DNA from 2 places in the Streptomyces sp. NPDC054961 genome. Region 1 is predicted to be linked to the other one. Evidence: riboswitches for the same ligand, from Rfam matches in the RefSeq annotation. Region 1 holds a riboswitch; the other holds the start of a gene.
The links. A riboswitch is a leader RNA that binds a small molecule or an ion and turns the genes downstream of it on or off. The one in region 1 is predicted to bind ZMP and ZTP.
Positions count from the first base shown of each region.

Region 2: it holds a riboswitch for ZMP and ZTP, as region 1 does, so the genes downstream of both, ACWF9Z_RS13145 (serine hydroxymethyltransferase) here and ACWF9Z_RS15945 (bifunctional 5,10-methylenetetrahydrofolate dehydrogenase/5,10-methenyltetrahydrofolate cyclohydrolase) in region 1, are expected to answer to the same signal.

Region 1 is NZ_JBSGWY010000015.1:22,264-29,616, forward strand. Features, by position in the region: gene ACWF9Z_RS15930 (vWA domain-containing protein) at 1-1,652, shown strand, start outside; gene ACWF9Z_RS15935 (RNA polymerase sigma factor) at 1,669-3,288, opposite strand; gene ACWF9Z_RS15940 (class I SAM-dependent methyltransferase) at 3,460-4,221, opposite strand; ZMP/ZTP riboswitch at 4,333-4,426, shown strand; gene ACWF9Z_RS15945 (bifunctional 5,10-methylenetetrahydrofolate dehydrogenase/5,10-methenyltetrahydrofolate cyclohydrolase) at 4,455-5,345, shown strand; gene ACWF9Z_RS15950 (MAB_1171c family putative transporter) at 5,537-6,721, opposite strand; gene ACWF9Z_RS15955 (NAD(P)/FAD-dependent oxidoreductase) at 6,718-7,353, opposite strand, start outside.
Region 2 is NZ_JBSGWY010000011.1:29,973-37,325, reverse strand. Features, by position in the region: gene trpS (tryptophan--tRNA ligase) at 1-385, opposite strand, end outside; gene ACWF9Z_RS13145 (serine hydroxymethyltransferase) at 588-1,865, opposite strand; ZMP/ZTP riboswitch at 1,901-1,991, opposite strand; gene rocD (ornithine--oxo-acid transaminase) at 2,102-3,310, shown strand; gene ACWF9Z_RS13135 (glutathionylspermidine synthase family protein) at 3,376-4,566, opposite strand; gene ACWF9Z_RS13130 (hypothetical protein) at 4,593-4,907, opposite strand; gene ACWF9Z_RS13125 (hypothetical protein) at 5,020-5,934, shown strand; gene pdxR (MocR-like pyridoxine biosynthesis transcription factor PdxR) at 5,962-7,353, opposite strand, start outside.

The DNA.
Region 1 (7,353 bases):
TCTGCGCGGCCGCCGGACTCGCCGTGGTCACCTCCAACGGCGTGATCCACTCCCACCCCACCCTCCGCGCCGAGCCCGCCGAGTGGGCCTGGGCGCTGGCGCACTGCCTGCTCCACCTCGGATTCGGGCACGTTCCCGCCGCCGAGGAGACCGGCCGGCCACAGCCCGACCGCGCCGACCTCGCCGCCCGCTGCGTGGTCGTCAACCGCTTCCTGCTGAACTTCCCCGTCGGCCGGGCCCCCGACCGGCTGCCCGACGCGTACCCGGGAGGCGACGAGGAGCAGCTCGCCGGCGCCTGGCGCCAGAGCGGCGTCCCGCCCCGCTACGAGGACTGCGCCGCGAGCGCCCCCGGCGCCCCCGACCAGATCCTGGTGCCCTGGCAGAACGGGAACGCGGCCCCGGACTGGCAGACCGGCTTCGCCCATGCCCTCACCCGGTCCGTGTCCGCCACCATGGATCTGGCCGCCGGCCGTGAGGGCCACCGCCCGCAGCCGTGGGAACGCGCCCTGAACTGGTTCGTCTCCTCCTACCCGCTGCTCGGCGGCCTCGCCGCGGGCCTGCGGCTCGTCGCCGACGCGGAGCTCGCCCGCGCCCAGGGCATCGCCATCGCCGCCGTCAGCGCGAGCGCGGGCGAGATCTACGTGAACCCGCTGCGTTCCCTCACCGACGGCGAGTGGCGGTTCGTCCTGGCCCACGAGATGCTCCACGCCGCCCTGCGCCACGGCGAACGCCGCGGCGCCCGTGACCCGTACCTCCACAATGTGGCCGCCGACTACGTGGTCAACGGCTGGCTCGTCGAGATGGGCGTCGGCGACATGCCCGACGGGCTGCTGTACGACCCCGCGCTGAAGGGCCTCTCGGCCGAGGAGGTCTACGACCGGATCACCGGCGACCTGCGCCGGATGCGCCGGCTCGCCACCCTGCGCGGCAAGGGCCGCGGGGACATCCTGGGCGAGCCGCTGCCGCATCCGGGGAGCGGACCGTACACCGACCTGGACGAGTTCTACCGGCGCGGTCTGGTCCAGGGCTTCGACCTGCACGAGCACGGGAAGCGCGGGCTGCTGCCCGCCGGGCTCGTCGAGGAGATCAGGGCGCTGGCCCACCCTCCGGTGCCGTGGGACGTACGCCTGGCCCGCTGGTTCGACGCGTACGTGCCGCGGCCGCAGCCGGTACGCAGCTTCGCGCGCCCCGCCCGCCGCCAGGCCTCGACCCCGGACATCCCGCGTGCGGGCCGGTACTTTCCGGAGGAGGAGACGGCCCGGTGCACCTTCGGCGTGGTCCTGGACACCTCGGGGTCGATGGACACCGCCCTGCTCGGCAAGGCGCTCGGCGCCATCGCCTCGTACGCGGAAGCCCGCGACGTACCGGCGGCCCGCGTCGTGTTCTGTGACGCGGCGCCGTACGACGCGGGCTATCTGCCCCCCACCGAGATCGCGGGCCGGGTGAAGATCCGGGGCGGGGGCGGGACCGTGCTGCAGCCGGGCATCGACCTGCTGCTGAGGGCGGAGGACTTCCCGCCCGGGGCCCCGGTGCTGGTGATCACGGACGGGTGGACCGACACCCTGCGGATCCGGCGCGAGCACGCCTTCCTGGTTCCGCAGGGCGCCTGCCTGCCGTTCACGCCCCGGGGGCCGGTCTTCCGACTGGCCTGAGGGCGCGGACCCCGGTTTAGTCGAGGTAGTCGCGCAGCACCTGCGAACGCGACGGGTGACGGAGCTTGGACATGGTCTTCGACTCGATCTGGCGGATGCGCTCACGGGTGACCCCGTACACGCGGCCGATCTCGTCGAGGGTCTTCGGCTGGCCGTCGTTGAGGCCGTAGCGCATGGAGACCACGCCCGCTTCGCGCTCCGAGAGCGTGCCCAGGATCGACTGGAGCTGCTCCTGGAGGAAGGTGAAGGAGACCGCGTCGGCCGGCACGACCGCCTCGGAGTCCTCGATGAGGTCACCGAACTCGCTGTCGCCCTCCTCACCCAGCGGGGTGTGCAGGGAGATCGGCTCGCGGCCGTACTTCTGGACCTCGATGACCTTCTCGGGGGTCATGTCGAGTTCCTTGCCCAGCTCCTCCGGAGTGGGCTCCCGGCCGAGGTCCTGGAGCATCTGGCGCTGGACACGGGCCAGCTTGTTGATGATCTCGACCATGTGGACGGGGATGCGGATGGTGCGCGACTGGTCGGCCATGGCGCGCGTGATCGCCTGACGGATCCACCAGGTCGCGTACGTGGAGAACTTGAAGCCCTTGGTGTAGTCGAACTTCTCCACGGCGCGGATCAGGCCGACGTTGCCCTCCTGGATCAGGTCCAGGAAGAGCATGCCGCGGCCGGTGTAGCGCTTGGCGAGGGAGACCACGAGGCGGAGGTTGGCCTCCAGCAGGTGGTTCTTCGCGCGGCGGCCGTCCTCGACGAGGATCTCGAGCTCGCGCTTGAACGCGGGCTTGTGGTCCTCCTCCTCTTCGAGCTTGTACTCGGAGAAGAGACCCGCCTCGATGCGCTTGGCGAGCTCGACCTCCTGCTCGGCGTTGAGCAGCGGCACCTTGCCGATCAGCTTCAGGTAGTCCTTGACGGGGTCGGCGGTGGCGCCGGCGACCATGACGGTCTGCGCCGGGGCGTCGTCCTCGTCGTCGTCGGACAGGACGAAGCCCGCGCTGCCGCCCGTCTTGGGCGTCTCCTTCTCGGCGTCGTCGTCGAGGTCCTCGGCGGCCCAGTCCTCGCCCTCGGCGGCGGGGGCGGCGTCTTCGTCGCCGTCCTTGGCGCCCTTCTTCGGCGCGGCCGTCTTCTTCACGGCCGTCTTCTTCGCGGCGGTCTTCTTGACCGTCCGCTTCTTCGGCGCGGCGGCGGCCTCGGCCGCCGCCTCCTCCTCGGTCCCGGAGGCCGACGGGTCGGATATCGCCGCGGCGGTGGCCGTGGCGGCCGTCTTGCGCGCGCCGATGGGGCGGGGCGCGGCAGCGGCCTTCTTGGTGACGGCGCGAGCCGGGGCAGCGGCCGCCTTGCGCGGCTTCTTGGCGGCAGCCTTCGTGGCGGGCGCGGCGCTGACGTGCAGCGCGACACCCTCCTCGTCCAGGACCTGGTTCAGGCTGCGCAGGACCCGCTTCCACTGGTCCACCGGGATGCGGCCGGCCTCGAAGGCCTGGCGCACGTCATCACCGTTGATGTGACCCTGCTCGCGGCCACGCTCGACAAGCGCGACCAGGGCCTCGGATTCGGCGATCTCCGTGGGGAACGTACGGGACGGGCTGAGCGACACAAGGAGCCTCTCGTTGCGAACAGATATAAGGGGGTGGCGGGACATCTTCGCGCGAACTCGGGAAACAGACCCGAGGGGGGTCTGTATTCCGAGCCGCACGAGGACACCTGTCGGTTCATCGCACGCCCGAGTAGATTCGTTACGCGCTGAATTGAGTGACCTGCGCCACGCTGTGACCGGGCAACCGATCTGCGGTGGCTGCGTCCGCCCTTCTTGTCAGCCCGTTCTGCGGGCCTCGATGAGGAATCGGGCGGTGTGCGCGACGAACGGGCCTTCGCGTTCGATCTGTTCGTGCAGCTCGCGCAACCGGTCCCGGTACTGCCCGACCGTGAAGCCGGGCACCATCCAGATCACCTTCCGTAGAAAGTAGATCACGGCTCCGATGTCGTAGAACTCCGTCCGGAGCCGCTCCGCCCGCAAGTCGACCACCTCCAGGCCGGCCCGCGTGGCATCGGCGACCGCGTCGTCGGGGTGCCGGCCGCGCCGGACCTCCTCCGGCTGCGGGCCCAGGAAGTACTCGACCAGCTCGAAGACGCTCGCCGGACCGACCTGCTGGGAGAAGTACGTACCGCCGGGCCGCAGGACCCGCGCGATCTCCTCCCACCAGATCGTCACCGGGTGCCGGCTGACGACGAGGTCGAAGGCCTCGTCGCCGAACGGCAGCGGCGGCTCGTCGGAGTCCGAGACCACCACCGCGCCGAGCGGGTGCAGCAGCCGGGTCGCCTTGTCGATGTTCGGCGGCCAGGACTCGGTGGCCACCATCAGCGGGGGCAGGGGACCGGCCCCGGCGAGCACCTCGCCGCCGCCCGTCTGGATGTCGAGGGCGGCCCGGACGCCGGACAGGCGCTGTCCCAGGAGCCGCTGGTAGCCCCAGGAGGGGCGCTGCTCGCGCGCGCGGCCGTCGAGCCAGGAGAAGTCCCAGCCGTCCACGGACACGGCTTCCGCTTCCGCGACGAGATGGTCGAAGGTGGGCGTCATCCCCCGATCGTCCCAGGCCGGGAGCGGCTCATCCACCGGATTGCCGGGCGCCGGGGCCGCCGGGAGCCGCCGGGGGCCCCGCCGGGTCGGCAGGGCGGTCGCCTACACTGGGCGGCGGGCCGTGACTGGCGTTCGGGTGGATCACCACCGGGGAGCGGCCCGGCGTGCTCCCGTACGTCGACTGCCGCGCGCCTGGGCGAACCGCGATCCCGCAGCGACGCTCAGGAGACCCCATGACGACTGCCCAGACCGAACAGCCGGCCCGCACCGCCGAGCTGATGGACGGCACCGCCCTCGCCCGCCGCATCTCGGAGCAGACCGCCGCCTACGCGGCGCGGATCACCGAGCGCACCGGCACCGCGCCCTGTCTCGCCACCGTGCTGGTCGGCGAGGACCCCGCCTCCGTCACGTACGTGCGCATGAAGCAGAACCGCTGCGCCAAGGCCGGGATCACCTCCCGCCACGTGGAGCTGCCCGCCGCGACGACCACCGAGGAGCTCGTCGCCACCCTGACCGCGCTCTCCGAGGACCCGGAGATCAGCGGCATCCTGCTCCAGCACCCCGTTCCGCACCACATCGACGAGCGCGCCGCCTTCGAGGCCATCGCCCCCGGCAAGGACGTCGACGGGGTCACCATGCACTCCTTCGCCGCCATGGGCTTCGGACTGCCCGGCTTCGTCTCCTGCACCCCCGGCGGCATCATGCGCCTCCTCGCCGCCTACGACGTGGACCTGACCGGCAAGCACGCCGTGGTCGTCGGCCGCAGTGCCATCCTGGGCAAGCCCGCCGGGATGCTGCTGCTGGAGCAGAACGCCACCGTCACCTACTGCCACTCCCGCACCGTGGACCTGCCGGCCCTCGTGCGCCAGGCGGACGTGCTGGTCGCCGCCGTCGGCAAGGCCGAGTTCATCCGGGGCGAGGACATCAAGCCGGGTGCGGTCGTCCTGGACGCCGGCTACAACGAGGGCAACGTCGGCGACGTCCACTTCGAGTCGGCCGCCGCCCGCGCCTCGCTGATCACCCCCGTGCCCGGCGGCGTCGGCCCGATGACCATCGCGGTGCTGCTGGAGCAGACCGTCCAGGCCGCCGCCGCGCAGGCCGGTCTGGCGCTCGCGGACCTCTGACCCGGCCGCCGCACCCCTCCCGCACGGCGCGACGCCCCGGGCCTTCGGGCCCGGGGCGTCCCGCGTCCGCAGGCCCTCCGGGCCGGCCTGGAGGGCCTGCGGGGCGGTACGAGGCCCCAAGGGTGCGACCGGGTCCCGAAAGGGCCGTACGGGGCGTCCCAGGGCCCCGCAGGGGTGGTGGAGGGGCTCTCTCAGGCCCCGGTGGCCCGGTGGCGGGCCGCGGCCACGATCGGGGAGGCCTGGAACTCGCGCGCGAGTTCGGTCAGGGGCCGGGAGCCCAGGCGGTACGGGTGCTCGCCGCCGGGCCCGGAGCCGTCCGGGCGGGCGCCGGCCCGCTCCGACGCCGCCCGGCGCTGGCAGGCCGCCGCGAGCATGGCCGCGTCCGCCACCAGCGCGGCCTGCTCCTCGGGCCGTCCCTGGGCGCGCGCGGCCCCGTACGCCTCTTCGCGCACGGCCGGGTCGAACCAGTACACGAGGGCCAGGATCCCGTCGTCGATCACGGATTCGCGATGGATCAGCCGGATCCCCACCGGTGACCACCAGGTCAGCGGCACGGGCCGCACCCCGCAGGGGGAGAACCCGCGCAGAGCCGCCCAGAGCGGCCGCAGCCGCCGGTAGCGGCTGTAGTCCCGCCACGGCGCCGATCCGCCGACCAGGGGCACGATGAACCCGCAGCCCACCAGCAGGGCCGCGGCGGCGCCCAGCGGCGGCGCCACGTTCGTGGACAGGTAGTCCAGGTCCCCTCCGCTCCAGCACGCGGCCATCGCCGTCCACTTCACGAGGAGGAAGGCCAGGTCGAGCACTCCGCCGGACATGAGCAGCGCGAGTCCGGTCCGCAGCGGCCACATCGAGGGGTCCAGGCGGCGGAGCCACTTCCAGCACAGCACCGTGAGCGCGGTGCTGCCCACGGTGTGCGCCGTCAGGTAGCAGACGATCATCTCGCGCAGCCAGGGCGTGTTGGCGTAGTACGTGTCCATGTCCCGCAGCCGTTCGTCCGGCGCGTCGCCCAGGGCGAACAGGACGACGATCGCCACCGTCACGGCGCCGTACGCGACCACCGTCAGACGGGTGGCCCGGTGCACGGCCGGGGTCGGGGGGCCGCTCCAGTGCAGGATCAGCACGATGCAGGCGCCGGAGAAGGCCGTGAGCATGCTGTACACGAGGGGAGCGGAGAAGTTGACGACGCCGGTCATCCTGTTGACGGCGACGATGGTCGGGGGCGCCGAGAGGAACACGGCGAGCGAGCCCACGACGAGGAGGGTGCAGACGGCGCGCATGAGGGGCTGGTCCCAGCCCCTTCGTAACGTCGGCGCCTTGACGAGGAGTGCCGTGGCGATCACCACGCCCGGCACGTAGAGGACGAGGCTTTCGATCATCGGGCCTGTCCGACGGGGTCGGCGGGTCCGGAGCTGTCGACGACGGCGGCGGCCGTGCCGGCGGTGGTGGCCGCGGCGGTGGCGGCGGTGTCGGCCCCCTCGGCTCTCGCGGTCGCCGCCGGTGCGGTCGGCGCGGGCGCGGTCGGGCCGGCCTGGTCGAGGCCCGCGACGGCACGCTCGGCCGAGGTCAGCGGCGCCGCCTTCAGCGCGCCCCGCGCGGAGGCCCGCAGCACCTCCCACACCACGCCCGGGCGCACCCAGTACGTCGGCGCCCGGTTCATGGTGATGACCTGGAGGAGGGCGGCGGTGAGCGATTCCTTGGTGGTGGCGCCCGTCATCAGCCGGTCGACGTACCCGTTGAGGAGCCCCGCGCCGGGGCGGGGCTTCATGCCGGTGGCCCCCGGGTACAGGATGTCCTGCGAGGTCGCGAGGTCCCAGGCGACGGACACCTGCGGGGCGATGGCGCGCTGCGCCTCGCGGCCGATGCCCGGGTGCGCGAGGCCCTTGGCGCGCAGCAGCGTACGGACGGCCAGCAGGCCCTGGGCGGCGACCGTCATGCCCTGCCCGTAGAGCGGGTTGAAGGTCGCGACCGAGTCGCCCACGGCGAAGAACCCGTCGGGGAGTTCGGCCTT
Region 2 (7,353 bases), on a different contig from region 1:
GGCCGACGGTGGCGTTTCCGGCGCCCTGCTTGGCGGACTTGTCCTTGAACTGGGTCATCCGGCTGGCCTCGCCGAAGCCGGTGATGCAGTTCATGACCCAGCCGAGCTGCGCGTGCTCGGGCACGTGGCTCTGGATGAAGAGCGTGCAGCGCTCGGGGTCCAGGCCGGCGGCGAGCAGCTGCGCGGCGGAGAGCCGGGTGTTCGCCCGGAGTTCCTTCGGATCCTGCGGCATGGTGATCGCGTGCAGGTCGACGACCATGTAGAAGGCGTCGTGCGTCTCCTGCAGGGCGACGTACTGACGGATGGCTCCGAGGTAGTTCCCGAGGTGGAACGAACCGGAGGTGGGCTGAATGCCGGAGAGCGCGCGAGGACGATCAGAAGCCATGGGTTCATTCTCTCAGGTGGACCGGCCGGGTCCGGCCCGGCGCTGGCCGGAACCGGGCGGGTCGTCGGGACCCGGAGCCCCGGGGCACGGGCGATCACTGTGCGTACTCGCCCGTAACCGGTCGGCTTGATCTTGCCCGGAGCGAGCGACCGATTTCCCCCCGCCGGAGGGCCGGATCCGGCCCTCCGGCGTCCCCCGCGGGTTACGACAGCGGGAGACCCGGGGCCGGGAAGGCGGCCATCAGGTCCTCGACCTCGGAGCGGACGGCGGCCAGCGCGGGCTCGTCCGACGCCGCGGCGGCGGACACCGCGCGGGCGATCCAGTCGGCGACCACCGGCATGTGGGCCCGGGTGAGGCCCCGCGAGGTCAGCGACGGCGTGCCGATCCGGATGCCCGACGGGTCGAACGGCTTGCGCGGGTCGAACGGCACCGTGTTGTAGTTCACGACGATGCCCGCCCGGTCCAGCGCCTTCGCGGCGACCTTGCCCGGCACGTCCTTGCCCGTGAGGTCGATCAGGATCAGGTGGTTGTCCGTACCGCCGGAGACCAGGTCGAAGCCCCGCTCGAGCAGCGCCGCGGCGAGTGCCTTCGCGTTGGCCACGACCGCGTGGGCGTACGAGACGAAGGCGGGCTGCGCCGCCTCGTGCAGCGCCACCGCGATGCCGGCCGTCGTCTGGTTGTGCGGGCCGCCCTGGAGGCCCGGGAAGACCGCCTTGTCGATGGCCTTGGCGTGCTCCTCGCGGCACATCAGCATCGCGCCGCGCGGGCCGCGCAGGGTCTTGTGCGTGGTCGTCGAGATCACGTCCACGTGCCCGGCCGGGGAGGGGTGCGCCCCGCCCGCGATCAGGCCCGCGATGTGCGCCACGTCGGCGACGAGGACCGCGCCGGACTCCTTGGCGATCGACGCGAACGCCTCGAAGTCGATCGTGCGCGGGAGGGCGGTGCCGCCGCAGAAGATCAGCTTGGGGCGCTCGGCCAGCGCGAGGTCCCGTACGGCGTCGTAGTCGATCAGGCCGGAGTCCGCCCGGACGCCGTACTGGACGCCCCGGAACCACGAGCCGGTCGCCGAGACGCCCCAGCCGTGCGTGAGGTGCCCGCCCATCGGCAGGGCCATGCCCATCACGGTGTCGCCGGGCTTCGCGAAGGCCAGGTACACGGCGAGGTTGGCCGGGGAGCCGGAGTACGGCTGGACGTTCGCGTGGTCCACGCCGAACAGGCCCTTCGCCCGCTCGACCGCCAGCGCCTCGATCCGGTCGATGTTCTGCTGGCCCTCGTAGTAGCGGCGGCCCGGGTAGCCCTCGCTGTACTTGTTCTGCAGCACCGTGCCGGAGGCCTCCAGCACGGCGGCGGACACGTAGTTCTCGCTGGGGATCAGCCGCAGGGTCCGCGCCTGCAGGGTTTCCTCGGCGGCGACGAAGGACGCCAGCTCGGGGTCGGTGGCGAGCAGGGCGGGATGGGCGAGGTGGTGGTTCGCGCTCATGGCGGTTCCTCCGGGGTCGATGTCAGATCTCGTCCCCGCGAGGCCCAGGCGAGCGGCCCTGTATGCGGTCGTGCGCGCACGACTCCCCCGGAGTTGGTTCTCCGTACGCCAGTCGCCGTGCGTGCCGCACAGCTTAGCGGGCACGCCACGAAAAAGGTTTCTCCGTCCGGTATACGAGCGAGGATGCACAGTGACGCCACCCTCGTCACAGGCCTTGACGGACGATCGGAGACCCCGTGTCTGCAACTTCTGATGCCATCCGCTCCGCCGACGCGCACAGCGCGCACAACTACCACCCCCTGCCCATCGTGGTCGCCACGGCGGAAGGCGCGTGGATGACCGATGTGGAGGGTCGCCGGTACCTCGACATGCTCGCCGGCTATTCCGCCCTCAACTTCGGCCACGGCAACCGCCGTCTGCTCGACGCCGCCCGCGCCCAGCTGGAGCGGGTCACCCTCACCTCCCGCGCCTTCCACCACGACCGCTTCGCGGACTTCTGCACCGAGCTCGCCGCCTTGTGCGGCAAGGAGGCGGTGCTGCCCATGAACACGGGCGCGGAGGCCGTGGAGACGGCGGTGAAGACCGCCCGCAAGTGGGGGTACGAGGTCAAGGGCGTCCCGGACGGCCACGCCAAGATCGTGGTCGCGGCCGACAACTTCCACGGCCGCACGACGACGATCGTGTCCTTCTCCACGGACCACGAGGCGCGCGACCACTTCGGCCCCTACACCCCCGGGTTCGAGATCGTCCCGTACGGGGACCTCACCGCGCTCGCCGCGGCCGTCACCTCCAACACCGTCGCCGTGCTCCTGGAGCCGATCCAGGGCGAGGCGGGCGTCCTCGTACCGCCCGCCGGATACCTGCGGGGCGTACGGGAGCTGACGCGGGAGCGGAACGTCCTGTTCATGGCGGACGAGATCCAGTCGGGGCTGGGCCGGACCGGCAAGACCTTCGCGTGCGAGCACGAGGAGGTCGTCCCGGACGTGTACATCCTCGGCAAGGCGCTGGGCGGCGGCGTCGTCCCGGTGTCGGCGGTCGTCGCCGACCGCGACGTCCTCGGCGTCTTCAAGCCGGGCGAGCACGGCTCCACCTTCGGCGGGAACCCCCTCGCCTGCGCCGTGGCGCTGGAGGTCATCGCGATGCTCCGCGGCGGCGAGTACCAGCAGCGCGCCACCGAACTCGGCGACCACCTGCACCGGGAGCTGAACCTGCTGGTCGGCGGCGGTGCGGTGACCGCCGTACGCGGCCGCGGGCTGTGGGCGGGCATCGACATCGACCCGGCGCGCGGGACCGGGCGGGAGATCTCCGAGAAGCTGATGGAACTCGGGGTGCTCGTCAAGGACACCCACGGGTCGACGATCCGGATCGCGCCGCCGCTGGTGATCAGCAAGGAGGACCTGGACTGGGGCCTCGACCAGCTCAGGTCGGTCCTCTCGGACGACTAGCCGGCGCGTGGCCGGCCGGCGCGCGGGCCGGCCGGCTGACCGGTGACCGGCTGACCGGCCGGCGGTCAGACGATGACGTGGGGCAGGAAGCGGGCGTACTCGTCCGTGACCGGCCCCGCCGATTCGCGGATGCCGAGCCCCGCCGCCTCGTCCTCGACGACCCACGCGCCGAGCACCACCCGGTTGCCGTCGAAGTCGGGCAGCGGGGCCAGGGCCTGGAAGACGTACGTCTCGTCCGGCTCCGGCGCGAACGGCTCGCCGCCCACCGGGTGCAGGGTGACCCCGGCGCCCTCGCGGCCCAGCAGCGGCTTCGCCACGTAGCCGGTGGTGCCGGCGAGCTCGCGCGGGCCGTCCAGGTAGGCGGGCAGCAGGTTCGGGTGCTCGGGGAAGAGCTCCCACAGGACCGCCAGCAGCGCCTTGTTGGAGAGCAGCATCTTCCACAGCGGCTCGATCCAGGCGGTCGTGCCGGAGCCGCCGCCGAGGTCGTACGTGCCCAGCACCTGCGGGGCGAACTCGTCGGTGACGAGCCATTCCCACGGGTAGAGCTTGAAGCAGGCGCGGATGAAGCCGAGCTTCTCGTCCACGAAGCGTTCCGTCAGGCCGTCCCAGCCGATCCGCTCGACGGACAGCGCCCGCGCGTCGAGGCCGGCCTGCTCGGCCGTCTCGCGCAGGTAGGCGACCGTCATCAGGTCCTCGCCGAGCTCGTCCGTCTCGGAGTGCGCGAAGTGCACCGTGGCGGACGGCAGCAGCTCCGCCTGCCGGCGCCAGGCGTCGACGAGCCGTTCGTGGAGGGAGTTCCACTGGTCGGCGCCGGGAAAACGTTCCTCCATCCAGAACCACTGCGGGCCCGCCGCCTCCACCAGCGAGGTGGGGGTGTCGGCGTTGTACTCCAGCATCTTGGCCGGGCCGCCGCCGCCGTCGTAGTTCAGGTCGAAGCGGCCGTAGAGCGAGGGCTGTTCGGCGCGCCGCCGCCAGGACTCGGCGATCAGCCCGGCGAGCTTCGGATCGGTGATGCCGAGGTCCGCGAAGCGGTCGTGCGCGACGATGTGCTCCGCCGCCGCCAGGCACATGGCGTGGAGCTCCTCGACCACGTTCTCCAGCGCCTCGACCTCGGGCAGCGAGAAGGAGTAGTAGGCGCTCTCGTCCCAGTACGGTCGCAGGGAGTCGTCGGGGTACCGGGTGAGGGGGTAGATCAGCCCCTGCTCCTCGACGGTCTTCTGCCAGTCGGGACGGGGCTCGATGGTGTGCCGCTTCATGGGTGTGCAGTCCCTCGGGTTTCCGGTCAGCCGCCGCTGGAGCCGGAGCTCTTGTGGCCGCCGATGCCGCCGCGGGTGACGGCGGACTTGTCGAAGCTGCCGCCGGACGCCTTGCCGTTCCGCACGGAGCCGCCGTAGTAGTACGTGCCCCGGCCGGAGCCGCCGCCGCTGCTCTTGCAGTACTTGTCGTCCAGTTTGTCGAGCGTGGTCCGGTCGACGCAGCGCCGGTCCGGCTCGTTGCTGTTGCCGCAGGCCACGAGCGTGGCCGCGAGCAGGCCCATGCCGCCGAGCACGACGGCGCCGGACCGCATGCGGCGCTGGTTGGTACTGCTGCTGTCCATGTCTGCTGCTCCCCCTAGTGGCGTGCTGCCGACAGACTAGATCGAGGCCCCCGGCCGATGGAATCCGGCCGTCCCCGGATCCGTGACCTAGAGTCGGTTCGTGCTTCTTGGGATGATTTGCGCGCTCGGTGCGGCGATCTGTTTCGGCACGGCCTCGGTCCTCCAGGCCGTCGCGGCCCGGACGGCCGAGCCGGGAACGGGCTCGGGAGTCGACACCGCCCTCCTCCTGCGGGCGCTGCGCCAGTGGCGCTATCTCGCCGGTCTCGGCCTGGACGGGATCGGCTTCGTCCTCCAGATCATCGCCCTGCGCCACATCCCCATCTACGCGGTGAGCGCGGCCCTCGCCGCCAGCCTCGCGGTGACCGCGGTGGTCGCGGCACGGCTGCTGCGGGTACGCCTCAGCGGCACCGAGTGGGCCGCGGTGGGGGTGGTGTGCGGGGGGCTGGTGATGCTCGGGCTGGCCTCGGGCGAGGAAGGCTCCGGGACCGGGTCGCTCGCGCTGGAACTGGGGCTGCTCGCGGTCGCCGGGCTGGTGCTCGTGACCGGGGCCGTGGCCGGCGGCCTGCCCGACCGCAGCCGGGCGCTGACCCTGGGGCTGGCGGCCGGAACGGGCTTCGGGGTGGTGGAGGTGGCGGTCCGGCTCATCGACGACATCTCGCTCTCGGCCCTGAGGAACCCCGCCCTGTACGCGCTGCTGCTGGGCGGTGGCGCGGGCTTCCTGCTGCTCACCTCGGCCCTGCAGCGCGGCTCCGTGACCACGGCGACGGCCGGGCTGGTGCTGGGCGAGACGATCGGCCCGGCGGCGGTGGGGGTGATCTGGCTGGGCGACCGCACCCGCGAGGGGCTGGCCTGGCTGGCGGTCACCGGCTTCGTGGTCGCCGTCGCCGGAGCCCTCGCGCTGGCCCGCTTCGGCGAACCCCCGGCGGACCCGGCGGACCCGGCGGACCCGGCGGACCCGGCGGACCCGGCGGACCCGGCGGACCCGGCGGACCCGGCGGCGGAACCGTCTCCCGGGCCGGCCCGCTGACCGGAGCCGGGCTCCCGGCCGGCCCCCTCAGGGGAGCGCCGCCACCAGAGCCGCCAGGGTCGGCGCCCAGGCGCTCTGGGAAGGCGTCCCGAAGCCCACGACGAGGGCTTCGCGCACCGCCCCGGCCGCCTCCGGGTGCCGGAAGGACGACAGCGGCTGCAGGCCGAGGTCCTGCCACGCGGCCGCCCGCAGGGCCGCCCGTTCGCCGCCCGGCGCGAGGTCCAGCACCGCGTGCAGGCCCGCCGCGATGCCGGAGACCCCCGCGCGGTCCCCGACCGCCGCCACCAGCTCGTCGCGGCGCCGCCGGTAACGCAGCCGCATCCCGCGCACGTGCCGGTCGTAGGCCCCGGACCGGATGAACTCCGCGAGCGTCAGCTGGTCCAGCGCGCCGGAGCTCCACTCGTCCCGGCCCTTCGCCCCGAGCACCTCGTCCATCAGCCCGGCCGGGACCACCATCCACCCCATGCGCAGCCCCGGCGCCAGGGACTTGCTCGCCGTCCCCATGTAGACCACGCGGTCCGGGTCCAGTCCCTGCAACGCGCCCACCGGCTGCCGGTCGTAGCGGAACTCCCCGTCGTAGTCGTCCTCCAGGATCAGACCGCCCGTGGACCGGGCCCAGTCCACCGCCGCCGCCCGCCGCCCGGGTGTCAGCGCGGCGCCCGTCGGGAACTGGTGCGCCGGCGTCAGCAGCACCGCCCCCACGCCCTGCCCCGCCGCGGAGCCCGCCGTCGAGGCCAGGTCCTGGGTGCGCGCCCCCTCGGCGTCCACCTCCAGCGGCCGGGTCCGCAGCCCCGCCCCGGCCAGCAGGTCGCGGTGCACGTCGAGCCCGTACCCCTCCACCGCGATGTCGCGGACCCGCCGGGCCCGCAGCATCTTCGCCATCAGCAGCAGCCCCTGCACGAACCCCGCGCACAGCAGGATGCGTTCCGGGTCCGCGTACACCCCGCGCGCCCGCGCCAGGTACCCGGCCAGCGCCTCCCGCAGCTCCACCCTCCCGCGCGGATCGCCGTACCCGAAGGCCTCGTTCGGGGCATCGGCCAGCGCCCGCCGGGCCGCCGCCAGCCAGGCCGCGCGCGGGAAGCCGCCCAGGTCCGGGGAACCGGGCATCAGGCTGTACGAGGTCTTCGCGCGCACGGGTCGCCGTACGGGCGCGGCCGCCGCGGAGCGCCGCTCCGGGGCCCGCTCGGCGACCCGGGTGCCGGAACCCTGCCGGGCCGTCAGCCGGCCCTCGGCGACCAGCTCCGCGTACGCCTCGGCGACCGTGTTGCGGGCGATCCCGAGATCGGCGGCGAGCGAGCGCGAGGAGGGCAGCCGGGTGCCCGGGGCGAGCCGGCCGCTGCGCGCCGCCTCGCGCAGCGCCTCGGTGAGACCGGCGCGCAGACCGCGTCCGGCGGAGAGCTCCACATGCAGGTCGGCCCC